2 regions of the Paenibacillus sp. EC2-1 genome follow, and region 2 is predicted to be linked to the other one. Evidence: riboswitches for the same ligand, from Rfam matches in the RefSeq annotation. Region 2 holds a riboswitch; the other holds the start of a gene.
The links. A riboswitch is a leader RNA that binds a small molecule or an ion and turns the genes downstream of it on or off. The one in region 2 is predicted to bind S-adenosylmethionine.
Positions count from the first base shown of each region.

Region 1: linked by a shared signal. The riboswitch ahead of metA (homoserine O-acetyltransferase MetA) and the one ahead of ACK8P5_RS21405 (methionine ABC transporter ATP-binding protein) in region 2 are both predicted to bind S-adenosylmethionine.

Region 1 covers NZ_CP186006.1:4,246,576-4,254,864, forward strand. Annotated here, with positions in the region: gene ACK8P5_RS19765 (PLP-dependent transferase) at 1-463, opposite strand, end outside; gene metA (homoserine O-acetyltransferase MetA) at 506-1,423, opposite strand; SAM riboswitch class I at 1,548-1,681, opposite strand; gene corA (magnesium/cobalt transporter CorA) at 2,126-3,061, shown strand; gene ACK8P5_RS19780 (HRDC domain-containing protein) at 3,119-4,126, opposite strand; gene ACK8P5_RS19785 (DUF3055 domain-containing protein) at 4,371-4,673, shown strand; gene ACK8P5_RS19790 (FtsX-like permease family protein) at 4,770-6,719, opposite strand; gene ACK8P5_RS19795 (ABC transporter ATP-binding protein) at 6,709-7,470, opposite strand; gene ACK8P5_RS19800 (sensor histidine kinase) at 7,569-8,289, opposite strand, start outside.
Region 2 covers NZ_CP186006.1:4,573,353-4,581,641, reverse strand. Annotated here, with positions in the region: gene ACK8P5_RS21420 (thioredoxin family protein) at 1-119, shown strand, start outside; gene ACK8P5_RS21415 (COX15/CtaA family protein) at 300-1,244, shown strand; gene ACK8P5_RS21410 (Cthe_2314 family HEPN domain-containing protein) at 1,430-2,149, shown strand; SAM riboswitch class I at 2,268-2,415, shown strand; gene ACK8P5_RS21405 (methionine ABC transporter ATP-binding protein) at 2,518-3,534, shown strand; gene ACK8P5_RS21400 (methionine ABC transporter permease) at 3,534-4,202, shown strand; gene ACK8P5_RS21395 (MetQ/NlpA family ABC transporter substrate-binding protein) at 4,256-5,068, shown strand; gene ACK8P5_RS21390 (SDR family oxidoreductase) at 5,212-5,985, shown strand; gene ACK8P5_RS21385 (NifU family protein) at 6,075-6,320, opposite strand; gene ACK8P5_RS21380 (YuzB family protein) at 6,402-6,632, shown strand; gene ACK8P5_RS21375 (NAD(P)/FAD-dependent oxidoreductase) at 6,641-7,699, opposite strand; gene mqnE (aminofutalosine synthase MqnE) at 7,784-8,289, opposite strand, start outside.

The sequences.
Region 1 (8,289 bases), 330 kb from region 2:
TCATCATGAGCGGGTTCGTTGGCGTCTCAATAATGATCGCCTTCGTATTCGGTGTTCTTGATTGCTCTAACGCATCCATATCATTGGTATCTACATACGTTGCCGTAACTCCAAACCTAGATAAGATTTTCTCAATCAAACGATAAGTGCCCCCGTAAAGATCCAGTGACACGATGAGGTGATCTCCTTGACCAAACAGGGCAAACACAGTCTGTAAGGCTGCCATACCTGAGCTACAGGCAAATCCCGCATCACCCGATTCAAGTGCTGCCGCCGCTTCCTCAAGCACTGTTCTTGTCGGACTCTTCGTTCTTATATAATCAAAGCCTGTACTTTGACCTAATTTCGGATGACGAAATGCAGTCGCTTGATAGATTGGAAAATTAATAGCTCCCGTAACCGGTTCCTCTATCGATCCAATCTGAGCTAATCTACTCTCAATTTTCAGATGCTTGTTCTCCATCTTGTTCTCTGCTCCTCCTTCAGCTGTACATTCTCTTTTTATCTATATTTGTGGTCCGATATCATAAGGTGTTTCTTGATATACATAGTAATTGAGCCAATTTGAGAATAATAAATTCGCATGAGCCCTCCATACAGAAGGAGGTTTCCTTGCCGGATCGTCTTTCGGATAGTAGTTACGCGGAAGTGCAATATCCATCCCTTTAGCTGCATCCCGCTCATACTCCCACCGAAGTGAATCAGAGTCATATTCTGAGTGTCCTGTCACAAAAATCTGTTTGCCATCCTTCGAGGCTACCAGATACACGCCAGCCTCCTCGGATTCTGATAAAATCATAAGGTCTTTCGCTCGCTTGATATCTTCTCGCTGCACATCGGTATGCCTGGAGTGAGGAGCGTAGAACACTTCGTCAAAGCCGCGGAGCAGCTTAACCGTTGGCTCGTTCACTGTATGAGAGAATACACCGAAACACTTCTCGGGAAGGCTGTACTTCGCCACATCATAATGATAGTAAAGGCCTGCTTGAGCTGCCCAACATATATGGAGCGTTGAAGTTACATTCTGCTTGCTCCATTCGAAAATTTCGGTAAGTTCATCCCAGTAGTTCACATCTTCGAATTCTAGCTGTTCCACTGGCGCACCCGTAATAATCATGCCGTCAAACCGGCGATGCTTGACTTCTTCAAATGTTTTGTAGAATGATTCCAGATGCTCTGCCGGGGTGTTTTTTGAAGTGTAGGAGCCCGGATGAAGCAGCACAACATCGACCTGGAGAGGGGAATTACCGATCAGCCTTAGCAGCTGCGTCTCTGTCGTCTCCTTAGTTGGCATCAAATTCAGAATGGCAATCCGCAGCGGGCGGATATCCTGTTGAAATGCATGGCTTTCGTCCATTACGAAAATGTTCTCCCCAGCAAGTATTTCCTTTGCAGGCAGGGTGTCTGGAATTTTGATCGGCATCATTATTCCTCCTTCGGGTTAATAAATAGTCAAGACTGCATAATACATGGTCAGAGAAGGCCAAGGTATACAAAAAAGACCTATCTCTGTTGAGAAAGGTCATATGTACAGAAACTATGCGCCTCTCTCATCTGTCAGACTGCAGCGATCCTTACTACGTAAGGCCACAATACATCCTGCAAGAATTAGCACCGTGCGATGTTGCCGCCGGTTGCCGGGTTTCATAGGGCTAGTCCCTCCACCTGCTCTTGATAAGATTTCGCTGATATAAAGTTGTAAATTTCCTAATATTGCTGATTAATACTTTAAATCAAGAACATTTTTTCGTCAAGAAGCTTTGTGTTAAAAAACAAGAACATTTCACCGCTTTCTTCCATATCCTGTACAAGGACATATGACGCCTTAATTCCACCTTGAAAAGGTAATAACCTCAGCGTTATACTAGACAGGTGCTAATTAACCATATGAAAGAGGTGACATGAAAGATGGACGGTGACCCGAGCCAGAAGCTGGATGTAAGTGACGCAAAACCGCATAGGATTAAGATCAGCTTACCGGTGGCGGGCAACGTTATTTTTCGTGTGCTCTATTAAACCCTTTTGCCGAGTCATGTGACTTGTTCGCATACGACTATGCCGGTAAGCTGATACCCTATGCCTTTATTCGATAATGCGCAAGCAGTGAATTAAGGAGTGATATCAGATGAAAATCCGGTTGGTAAATTCGGGTGTTTTTACCCCTGTAGACGATATTGAAACGACATTAATAGCTCCACCAGACGGATTTTACTGGATCGACGCTGATGTAGAGGACTTGCTGGAGCTCCAGCCTCTCTTCTCTCTGCATGATCTGGCTGTAGAAGACACGCAGAGCGAGGAAGAACAGCGTCCTAAGATTGAAATATATGAGAACCACTACTTTATCGTAGTTAACAGCATTCGATTTGATGATGAGGAAATCTTCCTGAGAGCTCTTAATATCTTCCTTGGCAGGCATTTCATCATTACGGTGACGAAACAGAAGATTCATGAACTTCGCGCTGTGAAGCCTCTACTCTGGGAAGATGAGGCTAACACACCTGACCGATTCTTATATATTCTGATCGACTTGGTTACAGATAACTATTTCACAGTTGGTGACCGAATTGAAGCACGTATAGATCAGCTTGAAGAAGATATTCTAATGCATACCAAGAAATCACATTTGAACGAAATTATTGGTCTACGAAGTGAAATACTGTGGCTTAAAAAAGTACTTGGTCCGCAAAAAGAAGTGATCAATACACTGAATAAGAAAGACTTACGCCTGATTGATGATCAGCTGCAAAAGTACTTTAGCGATATATATGAGAATGCTGTAAAAATATCCGAGACCTTCGAAACTTACCGCGACCTGATGAGTAACCTTCGAGAAGCATATCAGTCCAGTATAGCGAATCGCGCGAATGAGATCATGAGAGTTTTTACGGCCATGACAACCATTTTCATGCCTCTAACTGTCATCACAGGTATATACGGAATGAACTTTGAATTTATGCCTGAGTTAAAATGGAAGTATTCCTATTTTGCTGTCATCGGCCTTATGATTTTCCTCGGTTCTGGCATGTTTTATCTGTTCCGCAAGAAAGATTGGCTATGAAATTTAAAAATAACGGGTTCCCTTCAATTCGTGAAGAGAAACCCGTTTTTTGTTGATTCATACTGCGTTCTGCTTATCAAAAGCTTGCCGGCGGAATCGAATTCGGATCAGGCGGAGCCGTTCATACAATGGTTCCATTCCGCCCTCGACTACAGGGTCCTGTCCATAAACTCGGTGCATCACAGGCTTAAGAAAGGTATCTCCAAGCTCCTCAAATGCCTTCCAGATCGCCAACTGATCTCCTTCAGGCATACTCTCTAGCTCCATCCGAATTAGCGGTTCCGTATCATATCCATCCTTCTCTAGCCCCTCCAACTGTTCAACCAGATCTCTACGGGTCATACCACTTGTCTCAGCGAGTTGATCCAGTGTTAAACCTTCAGCAATGCCCATCAGCATCACCCTTCCCATTCTGAAATCTTCCAGCTCCTGCTTGTACTTATGCTCTTTCTGTTTATACATCCAAGATAAGAATACATCCTCTCTCAATGCATTAAATACCCAATCCAGTGGAAAGGAGGTTGTTCGCTCCACTCGAGATGTCATCTCAATCCATTCGGCACCATGCTCTGTTGCCTTATTCGTGCCAATTCCAGGCAACTGAAGGAGTTCTTCCTCGGTCTGAGGTACAAAGGCACTAATGAGTCGAAGTACCCGATTACTTGCTATAAAATAGGGAGCCTTACGGCCTGCAGCAGCTTTTCTTCTACGCCAAGCACATAGCTCTGTGTAAAGCTCCTCCGAGCCGTAGAGCTCACTGTAACACTGTAGTTTTTGTGCTGCATGGTTCCTTCCTCTGGCATCCTCAGGTTCGTGGAACACTCCCTCAATCACCGGGCGATATCCCTCACTTAATTTCATCGAAAGACGATGACGATAGACACACAAGAGCTCTTGCCACGAGCTGCCTTCGTACCAGTCTTCATCCTCTTTATATCCGTCAGCCTCAATATCTCGCCACCCTAGTCTCCATATACCTTCCTCTTCCCCAATCCACACTTGCGCTGCATGTTCCTCACTTGCTTCGCTTACTCTAGACAATTGATTCATAAATACGATCTGCATTCCCTAGTCCCCCAATCATTAATAAGTAACGGTACAACGCAAAAAAAGCACCTCTCCCGCCGCAGCGTAGAAAGGTGCTTCCTTCTTGTAATAATTACAAAACGTTATACTGTTAATCAACATAATACCATATTTTGTAACTGAGTCAACTATGTTGTTGTAATTCAATTGGTTATATAGGTTGTCTCAACCTTTTCTTGTATAATGGACAGCAGACGTCTAATAAAGGAGTGAACCCGCCTATATGACCGGAGAATCACGGCAACTTGATTTTTTATCTGATAGTACAGAGTCTACATCGACCCGCTTCGTCACGTTCATCGGCCCGTCACTCAAGCGATTTGATCTAGCTGTGACGACAACAAACTTATTTTATGGCAAAAAGCTCGTAACCGATATTCAGTTTGGAAGAACTGCTATTCTTGCTGCTGATGATCTGGAGCAGGAAGATTACTTAGAACGAACCTTCAATCTTAAACCAGATGAAGCAGATGATTTACGTGAATTTCTGACGCTCGTGCTAGGGGAAGCCCACTTTACCGATTAATAAGTTGCTCGAAAAAAGGTATCAAAAAAAAGGAGCTGTCCCTAAGTTAGAATATTTTTCTCTTGGGACAACTCCTGTATTATAAGACTACTTTAACTACAAAGCCTCTTTAATAATTCCTTTATAGAAAAGGACTGATAATAGGCCGAAGATGGAATACAGTACGGTATACAGGAGCATGACCATGATCATAGGGGTCCATAGTTCTGTACCGAAGAAGAACCATCCGGATTTCACTGCAAAATAACTGTGAAACAAACCGACAATAAGCGGAATGCCGAAATTAAAAATCTGTTTCATCTGAATACCCCGAAGGAGATTGCCTTGTGTAAATCCAAGCTTTCTCAAGATCGTGTAATTCGCTTTCTCCTCTTCCCCTTCATCCATCTGCTTGAAGTACAGAATACATCCCGAGGTGATGAGGAACGTAAGTCCTAAGAAGCCTACGATAAACATCATTAAACCCATATTCGTTTTTTGATATTGAATCATCTCTGATTGGGAGCCGTTTCCACGATACGCTTCAAGACCTAACTCCACAAAAATCTTATTCGCTTCTTCAACCTGGGACGAATCCTTAATATCAACCCCGAAGTATACAGAATACTTATCCTGAATATCCGGATTTAAGTTCTGCGAAAGCTCGTTATACACCGTATCATCTACAATCGCTGTAGGCATGCTACCATTACTAAAATAGTTAGATACCACAGCTTCTTTACTCATACCTATCAATTTCAGAGGGATCTTCTGTTTGCTGTTATGAAGCGTTATATCCCCTGTTTCTTGAATCGACATAAATTTTAGAATTGCATCATTAGATCCTGCGAACAGTGTTTCGTTAGGCGATACGTCAGTCCCCTCGACCTCCTTGTCACTCACGACAGAAAGAGGCATTTTACCGTCATCACCCGATGAATTTAGCAAACTAGAATTCATAATTTGTGAGAGATCGAACTCTCCTTGCAACACATTTCGCTGTACCACATCATAATCAATACCCGCCGCTGATAAAGCATCTGTAAACGGAGTTTGTCCCTCTTCCGTCTGTACAATTGTAAAATCATTAGGAATGCTTTGTTGTGCTGATTTTTCGGCAGAATAATAGGAAATGTAACTAAGGGATAGTAATCCGATGGCAAGTGCGGAAACCGTCGTAATCACCGTCAATAATATCGCATTCGATTTCATCCGGAACATAATGGACGAGAGCGAAAGAACCTCATTAAGCGACAGATAACCGCCTTTACTCTTACGGATCGCATTAAAAATAAAGCTGACAGACCCTTTATAGAACAAATAGGTCCCTATAATAACTGATCCAAGAATCAATATCATATTTAAAAATAACTTGTTCATCTCTGTGATGTCACCACTAAACAGCTTTGTCGACACATAGTAACCGTAGAGAATAAGCCCGATTCCAAATAAGCCAATTAAAATTTCCATAATGGATAATTTTTTTACTCTCGCTTGTGTTTTGGATACAGTTCTAAACAGTGATAGTATACTTTGTCTTTTGATGAACAAATAATTCATCATCATAATGAGCAGATAAACAATTGCAAATACAATAACCGTTTGAATCAGTGCTTCGGATGAAAAACGTAAGGAAGCATTCGCATCCACCCCTGTAATTTTGAATAAAACCATCAGAATCAAGCGAGATACCGAGAAACCTGCAAAGATACCAATCAGCATGGAACCAAAGTATAAGATTAAGTTCTCTGTACTTAAAATGATAAAAATTTTGCCTTTTGTCAGTCCGATTAATTGAAACAGTCCAATTTCCTTACTGCGTCGTTTAATGAAAATGTTGTTCGCATACAACAGAAAGATGGCTACGATCGCGACCAATAGTACGGATGCCGCTCCTAAGGCTGCACCACCTTTTATCGATCCCTTAGCTTCATCCATAGCCGGATCGTATTGTAGGGTAACGAAGGAGAAATAAAGCGCCACACTAAAAATCAATGCAAATACATACAGATAATAATTTTTAATGTTTTTTTTCAGGTTGCGGTAAATGAGATAATTAATGTTCATTCTGAACACCACCCAGAACGCCTTGTGTTTTTATAATATCTTTGAAAAAGGCTTGTCTGTTCTCCTCGCCTTTATTAAGCTGCGTGTAAATCTGACCATCCTTAATAAAAATAACTCTGCTGCAATAACTCGCTGCAACTGGATCGTGAGTTACCATAATAATCGTGGAGGCTAGCTTTTGGTTTAAATCACTCAATTTATTGAGCAGGTCTGAGGCTGACTTTGAGTCCAGCGCACCCGTAGGCTCATCCGCAAATATAATACTAGGATCATGAATAAATGCACGAGCTGCTGATGTACGCTGCTTCTGACCACCTGATATTTCGTTCGGATACTTGTCTTTGAGATCATAAATGCCAAGTTCCGAAGCCACGGTCTTGAACTTTGCATCCGCTTCTTTTCTAGATACCTTCTTGACAGACAGCGGCAACAACACATTCTCTTTCACCGTTAATGTATCTAGCAAGTTGTATTCTTGAAAGATAAAGCCAAGATGATGCTTTCGAAACTCTGCTAGCTGCTTCTCTTTTAACCGAGTAAACTCTTCTCCTTCAATCGTGATCGATCCTTGACTGACTTTATCGATGGATGAGAGTACGTTAAGCAGTGTTGTTTTTCCTGAACCTGAGGCACCCATAATGCTTACGAACTCGCCCTTTTCAACAGTAATGTCAATCCCCTTTAACACTTCCTGCTTGTTAAACTTATTCCCATAGCTTTTATAAATTTTATTCGCTTCTAAGATTACCAATTCACTCACTCCTTTTTAACATACTCTCATCATAAAGCAGCTTCCTCCCCATTTCCCTCGATTCCCCGAACAAATGATAAAAGCATGTGACATTCTTGTCACATGCCTCTAATGCTCTCAAAATCGTTTTTTTGTGGAAACGTTAAATAAAAGGTTGTTCCCTCTCCAAGCTCTGAGGTTACCTGAATATGGATTAACAAGGATCTTGCTACTCTTTGTGCTAAATAAAGGCCCATACCTGTTGCAGCATGGTCTTGGTGCTTCGTTGTGGACGTAAACCCTTTATCAAAAATCCGCGGCAAGTCCTTCGGATCAATCCCACGCCCCTGATCCTTGATCTCTAAGACCGTGTTACCGTTATCATCCATCCTGGTTTCAATAAGGATATCAGAGGCATCGCTATACTTTACAGCATTCGTTAGCAGTTGCCTTAATATAAAGCCTAGCCATTTCGCATCGCTTAATACTTCTGTCACCTGAAGTGACACATCGAAGCCGATCCCTTTTTGCATACACCAAGATTTCAGTTCCTTGATTTCTTTATAGATAATTGGCTCAACGAGAAATAGCTCGACATATAAATCATTCTGAATAAAAGGAATCCGCTTCTGGTGTAGCTGTTGATCTAGTAAAAGATGTATACGGAGCCACTCATACAGAAGTTGATTTTTCAACGGATCTTGGGGCATACGCTCAATCATTAAATGCATCGCAGTCAGGGGTGTTTTCACTTCGTGAATCCAAGATAACAGTTCATCCTTTTCCTGCTCCACCTCAATAAAGCGATGTGACGCCTCATTTTGGTACCTTTCATTCAAA
Region 2 (8,289 bases):
TAGCTTATACGGATGGCCGTGAATTGGTTCGTTTTGTAAATAAGCTTCGTAAGTCACGGGAAGAGATTGAAGCATTCCTAGATCGCGCCCTTGAGGTATATGATTCGATACACAAGTAAATTCATCACACCGCTGGACTGTATTATGAGTCGGCGGTGTTTTGTTTTTGAACATTTTGTCATATTCATCTATGATCCGAAGGTACTTATCAGGTATAATACATATTGGAGTGTATAAAAATTTGGAAAAAATGCATGTCAAGGTTTCATATATTCTGAATATGGCAGCAGGTGAAAATCATGAATAATAAACAATTAAAATGGCTTAGCTACTTTACGTGTCTTGTCATGTTCTTCGCAACTTTTGGTGGGATGGTCGTGACGAAGACGGATTCAGGTATGGGTTGTGGACAGGAGTGGCCACTATGTAATGGGAAATTTGTTCCGGCTTACACTTTATCTTCGATGATAGAATACTCTCACCGGGCAGTGAGTGGGTTGGCAGGTTTGTCAGCTCTTGCCTCATTAATCGCTTTTTTTATGTTCAAAAGAGAGCGACGTGACATTGTTACTTACGCGGTTTTGACCGCGATATTTGTCATTCTACAGGCTATTATGGGGGCTATGGCTGTTATGGTGCCGCAATCGGCAGCTGTTATGGCACTTCATTTCGGATTCTCTCTCATTGCATTTGCGAGTTCAGTTATGTTGGCATTAGCGATGCGTAGAATTGAACAAGCTAAAGATCAAAGGCAGCTTGAACAGCTTCCTAGGGTAAGTAAATCATTTCGCAATCTGGTATGGGGAACAACGATATATTCTTATATCGTCGTATACATAGGGGCATTTGTGAGTCATACGGATTCGCGAGAAGGTTGTTCTGGCTGGCCGTTATGTAATGGTGAGATTATCCCGGAGCTATCAGGTGGAGTAGGTATTGCCTTTATGCATAGGGTTGCGGCAGCACTTCTGTTACTAGTGGTAGCGGTGATGGGACACTTTGCCTTTTGGCGAAACCGGAATAATCGTGAAATTCAAATGCTTGGTGTATCAGCAGTCGTTCTTTGCTTAATGCAAGTACTAAGTGGTCCACTCTTGATGGCAACACTACACAATGAAGAATTGTATATTTTTGCAGCTTTGGGCCATACATTACTCATATCCGGATTATTCGGTGTTTTATGTTATTTAAGCGTAAGAGCATGGCAGTTAAGCAGACCCCTTAGCGGAAAGAACCCTTCTTGATCAGTCCACTTCGTCAAACGCGCACAAATGAAGTAGTTAGATTCAATCATCAACAAAATCCCAGGACAATTGTTCGGGGTTTTTTGTTGTAAATAGGAATGAATATAGGCTAGTTAAGGACATTTTAAAGATAGGAATGAGATCGGTCCCGATAAGCCAGAACTTAACTTTTAGGGGGGAACGCCATGCTTCGAATATTACTTGGGGAACCACCCCGTATAAATGAAGGATTACTTAAAGATGCCGTGGAGACCATGGTAAAGACAACGCAGTTGCTACAAAAGGAAATTGAGAAGAGCCAAGACCCAACACATGACTTCCGTAAGCTGGAGATCTGGACTCGTGGTCTCATTGGATCATTGGATGAATTGGAGCAGAGCTGGTTTGCTGCAAGTCACTTTCGTAAATCCGTAATAGCGGGATATGTTGATGACATGTCTCCACTGGAACAAGGCGACTATGCACGATATGTATATTTTTATAAGGATGGGTTCATTCGGGTATTCTCCAATCTTGATAAGCTTGGAACCGTACTGAATGAGATATATAATCTGAATACCGCCAAGTATAAAGCTCATTTCTCCTACTTTACAGTAGTTCGTCAATTTAGATATACCAAAACACATGAAGATTTAGCGAGTAAACTGGAAGCGATTAATGATCATTATGATCCGGCTATCGATGCACTGCGTAAACGAAGAAATGCAGAGATTCATTATATGAACTCCGAGATGCAAGATGATCTGTGGCAGCGGCACCAAGGGCTCCATGACAAAATAGAGCTAGAGGATCTGGATCAGCATTTGGATGATTTGAAGCAAGGACTTGATATGGTATGCAAGACTTTGTCAGCTTCATATCGCTATACTAATGAACTATGGGCGGATAAAGGTGTAAGTTCTTGAGGCTTTAAGCCTATAAATTCCTTTTGACAAACATGCAAAAAGAATCTATACTAACAATTGCATTCTTGAATTTGAAATGTTATTGAAAGCTAATTAATTATAATTTCATATCGATGTTTTCTTATCGAGAGAGGCGGAGGGACAGGCCCGATGAAGCCCGGCAACCGATTCCTAGTGTACAGTCAATCGTGACTGAAGCGCTTGGAATGACATGGTGCTAATTCCTTCAAAACTGCGGATGATCATGCAGTTTTGACAGATGAGAAAAGGCATTCGTCTTTACGTAAAGAGGGCCCTTTTTGATTCTGCAAAGAGAGGGCTCTTTTATTTTTGTATCATTCGATAAATTGTATGAGGAGGAACTGGGATTGATCGAACTTAAATCTTTGACGAAGCAGTATGGAAAAGCCGGAACGTTAACGACTGCATTGTCAGAATTGAATCTGTCGATTGAAAAAGGTGAAATATTCGGAGTTATCGGACACTCCGGAGCAGGTAAAAGTACATTGATCCGTTGTATCAACTTGCTCGAACGCCCAACCTCCGGTGAGGTCTGGGTTAATGGAGTTAATTTAACGTCTCTTAACAATAAGCAACTTCAAGCGGAACGCCGAAAGATCAGCATGATTTTTCAACATTTTAACTTGCTATCTTCTGCAACGGTATTTGAGAATATCGCATTTCCACTTCGCTTAATTAAGACACCGAAGGCTGAGGTTGAACGCAAAGTAAATGAGCTTCTAGAACTTGTTGGACTGGAGGCACATCGTAACAAATACCCTTCGCAGTTGTCTGGCGGACAGAAACAACGGGTTGGTATTGCAAGGGCACTTGCGAGCGATCCAGAAGTGTTGCTCTGTGATGAAGCGACCTCTGCACTAGATCCACAGACAACCGATTCCATTCTTAGATTGCTGCTCGACATCAATCAGCGCTTCAATCTAACGATTGTGCTCATTACTCACGAAATGCACGTCATCCAGACAATCTGTGACCGTGTTGCGGTCATTCATCAAGGTGGAATAGTGGAGGAAGGTCCCGTTACTAAAGTATTCTTAAAACCTCAACATGAAGTAACACAGGAATTTGTCCGTAAGGAAACAGATAGTGGGGATGCGTTAAAACTGGCCATTCATGCGCCTCACGCTGAATCGTCCCGTGCGGCTAAGATTACATTTCTCGGTTCCAAAACGTATGAATCAACGCTTTCTCAAACCGTTCGTGAAACCGGAGTTGCGTTCGCAATCTTACAAGGTACAATTTCAACGATTAAACATACACCGTACGGTCAGTTGATTGTTCGATTTGAAGGCGATATGCAAGCGATTGACCTAACCATTCAGAGACTGCTCGAACAGGGACTTGATGTGGAGGTGATGGATTGATGTTTGGTCTTAATTTTTCTGAAGTGAACTGGGATGAGATTGTTACCGCGATACTGGACACACTTAAAATGCTGGCATCATCCGCCTTGTTTACATTCCTAATTGGACTTCCAATTGGTGTGTTGTTATACATGGCAGCCCGATCCTCATCAAGATGGGTTCGTGTTGGATATGGGGTTCTGTCATTTGTGGTAAATATCCTTCGTTCCGTACCGTTTATCATTCTGATTGTAGCTATGATTCCGATTACGAAGTCGATTGTGGGTGTGTCTTATGGCGTGCTTGGCACGATTCCTCCCCTCGTGGTTGGTGCAGCTCCGTTCTTTGCAAGATTAGTTGAAACATCACTCAATGAGGTGGACAAGGGTGTGATTGAAGCAGCTCATTCGATGGGATCATCTACTGGCCAGGTGATATGGCGAGTGCTGCTTCCCGAAGCAAGACCAGGCTTACTTGCTGCCATGACAATCACAATCGTTACCCTTGTTTCCTATACCGCAATGTCGGGTATGGTAGGTGGAGGCGGACTTGGTGATTTAGCAATTAAGTATGGTTATTACCGCTACGAAACTGAAGTGATGATTGTGGCTGTCCTCCTTATGATTGTGCTGGTTCAACTGTTACAGATGGCAGGAGATCGAATGGTACGACATTTTACAAGGAAGTAACGAAAAATACGTTTGATATAAATCAATTCAAGACTCGAAGGGAGCGTCATATGATGAAAAAATGGGCATTAGCAGTTCTGAGTTTATCATTGGTAGCCGTGTTAGGAGCTTGTGGAGAAAAGCCTGCAACAGAATCAAGCGATGGAAGTGTGACTTTACGTGTAGGTGCTTCACCTGAGCCCCATTCTCAAATGTTGGAGCATATCAAGCCGGCACTTGAAAAAGAAGGGGTAAAGCTTGAGATTGTGGAGTTTACAGATTATGTGCTTCCGAATCAGCAGGTAGCTCAGAAGCAGCTAGACGTTAACTTTTTTCAACACAAGCCATACTTGGATAGTGAAATAAAGAAGCGGGGCATGGATCTGGTGTCAGTTGTGGCTGTTCATGTTGAGCCTCTCGGTGCATACTCTAAGAAAATCAAATCGGTGGATGAGCTGCAAGACGGTGCTGTAGTTGCTATACCGAATGATCCATCAAACGCAGGACGTGCGCTTGCTTTAATGGCGCAGAATGGTCTAATTAAATTGCAGGATGAGAGTAAACTGGAGGCTACCGTTAAAGATATTACGGAAAATCCAAAGAACCTTAATATTAAAGAGGTGGAAGCTGCAATGCTGCCTCGTATGCTGGATGAGATGGACATGGCAATCATCAATACGAACTATGCGCTTGAAGCTGGCCTTGATCCAATGAAGGATGCTATTTTCATCGAGAATAAAGATAATCCTTATGCCAATCTCCTTGTAGCACGCCCAGATAATAAAGATTCTGAAGCCATTCAGAAGTTAGCTAAAGCCTTAACCTCAGATGACGTGAAGAAGTTTATTGAAGAAGAATATAAAGGTGCCGTAATTCCAGCATTTTAATGGAGTTATGCACTCGCCCTTGGACGTTTAGTCCAAGGGTTTTTTTCGTAGTTCATTATTGAAAAATAGATTTGCTCAAGTTGTGGGGGGAGGTTAAATCTTTTATACTGAAGTAAGATGTATATGTACGGGGAGGGAAGGCTTTGGAAGGGAAAGTGGCGTTGATTACAGGAAGTGCAACAGGACTTGGGAAAATGACTGCCTTGACGCTGGCTGCTCAGGGATGTGATATCGCATTAAATTATGTAAACAGTAAGGATGAAGCGAATACGCTTAAGGAAGAGATTGAAAGAATGGGTGTTCGAGTGATTGCAGTTAAGGCAGATATTGCTGAGGAAAAAGAGCTGTACAGTCTTGTGAAGCAGACAGAAGAGCAGCTTGGCCCTGTGGATATTCTAGTCAATAATGCTGGACCATTTATTCGGGAGAGACGTTTATTCTCACAGTATGATCGGAATGAAATTGTACACCTGATTAATGGCAACCTAACCGGAGTCATGTTACTTGACCACCTCGTTCTTCCCTCCATGCGAGAGAGAAAATGGGGAAGAATCATTCACTTTGGTTTCGGACATGCGGGTGAAGCAAGGTCATGGCCCCATCGGTCAGTATACGCTGCTGCTAAGGTGGGACTTGTCTCGTTTACCAAGACATTGGCTGTAGAAGAAGCTCCGTTTGGCATCACGGTAAACATGGTCTGTCCTGGAGACATTCGCGGAGCGAATAAGGAAAAGACGATTGATGAGGTATCTGGGATAACGGATGATCTTACCCCCCGCGGAAGGTCGGGGAGTGGTGAGGACATCGCGAGGGTTATTGAATATTTATGTATGGAGAAGTCTGATTTTATAACAGGTAACATTATGGATATATCCGGAGGTTTAGATCCTATTCGTCCACGAATTATTCCTGAATAGGACAATAATTTCCACTTATATTGCAGAAACTCCGCCTTCCCTTCATGAAAGAAGGGAGGGCGGAGTTATTTCTACATTGTATATGGTTTTTAGAACACTTGTACTACTTCTTGAATGCCTTCTACCTCTTCAACCAGGGCACGTTCAATCCCGGCTTTCAAAGTAATGGTGGAGCTTGGGCAGCTGCCGCAGGCACCTACCAATTTCAGCTTTACGATGCCGTCTTCAACGTCGACCAACTCCACGTCACCGCCGTCGCGCTGCAGGAACGGACGAAGCTTATCGAGCACTTCAGCCACTTCATCATAAGTGGTGCTTTGTGCGTTTTCGCTCATCTTGTTCAACTCCTTTCCTCCCTATATTATAGTACATAAACCGGTAAATTAAAATGCCAATCTAAAGGTAGGTACTTCATTATGCGACCCATTATTGAATTCTGTGCAGGTAACGCTCATTTTGGTACAGATAAAGCTCTAAAGCCCCTTGAGGAGGCTTACGAAATCGTCGAGTATGGCTGCCTCACCAATTGCGGACAATGCTACTTAGCACCTTTTGCCTTGGTAAACGATGAAATCGTGGAGGCAGCAACGGCAGCAGAATTGTATATTGCAATTCTTCAGAAAATTAAGGAAATAGAAGAAGAATGATTTACGGATCAAAAATGGCGTTTGGACTTCCACAGGACCCCGCTCTTGAGGAGTCTTGGAACACGGCCCATTACAGAGGTATTTCCCATTAAACCAAAGCCTGCATGTTTTCCAAGCGAACCGAGTGTGCCCTTTAATTTCAAGGGATGTACTTTCGGGGTATCATCTCTCCATAGCGCTTTCAATACATGACCAATCTGTTCGGCTTGGGCACCTGCTGCTTGGGCACTAGGCACAAACGGGAGGCTGGCACAGTCTCCGATGACATATACTTCCGGATAGGAAGGCACTTGATAAAATTCATTCAATAAAATTCGTCCACTGCGGTCTTTAGGCAGATCCATCTGCTGGACTACAGAAACAGGTTGTATCCCTGCTGTCCAGACGGTTATATCGGTTGGGATGGGCTGATCCATGTTGTAGACCACATCTTGTTCTACTCTCGACACAGAAACCCCACTTAAAATTTCTACATTATGTTCCTCGAACCAGCGCTGAATGTATGAAGATAAGCGATTCGGGAATGAGGAGAGAACACGAACTCCTCGGTCAAGAATCGCGATATTGAGATCTGGCCGACTTTCTCTTAAGTCCGATGCGAGCTCGATGCCGCTTAATCCACCACCAACGATATGGACTTGACCATATGGTTTGAGGTTATTTAATCGTAAGTAGGTTTCTCTTGCTCCAGAAAAGGATTGCAGACTGCAGGTGAATTCTTCTGCACCTGGGACTCCGTGATAGCGGTCTGTACAGCCCAGTGCGATAGCAAGTTGATCATACTCAATGGGATCATCATTGAGTAAATGCACCTGTCTCGACTCTAAGTCAATCGAAGTAACTTCTCCGTAATGGATGCTGAGCTTATCGTACTGTGGGAATTTTACCCGAAGGGCTGTATCTGCAACAGTGCCTGCAGCTAGAGCATAGTATTCCGTTTTTAGACCTTGATAAGGCATACGATCGACAAGTACGACTTCCAGGTCAGGAGGAAGATAACTGCTAAATAATTCTTGAATTAAGGCAAGACCACCGTAGCCTCCGCCGAGTATGACGAGTTTTTTCATATAAGTGTCTTCCTTTCTAGAGAGATCGGAAAGCAGAGCTTTATATCATCCCATTAACCTTTTTTCCGTAATTTGGAACCCTAGTTATTCATATACCTTAATTTCGTTATAGAACGTGTCACGTTCAACCGGAATTCTTCCAGCGCCTTGAATAAGCCAGATTAGCTCTTTGCGGGTTAAGCCTTCTGGTGTTAATGCACCTGCGGCATGACTAATACGTTCTTTAAGAATCGTGCCGTGAACATCAGATGCCCCGAAGCTAAGTGCCACTTGGGTTAGTTGAGCGCCTATATTAATGAAATAAGCTTTCACATGGTCGATGTTATCCAGCATGAGTCGGCTAATCGCAATGGTCTTCAGGTCCTCGTAAGCTGAGTTACGACGCATGATGCCAGCGTTTTTGTTCTTCGGCTGCATGGAGAGCGGAATAAAAACCATAAATCCATTCGTCTCGTCTTGCAAATCACGAATTTGAAGCATATGACGGATACGATCTTCATGAGTCTCGATGGAACCATAGAGCATCGTGGTATGTGTCTTCATGCCAAGCTTATGCGCGGTACGATGCACTTCTAGATACTCATCCACAT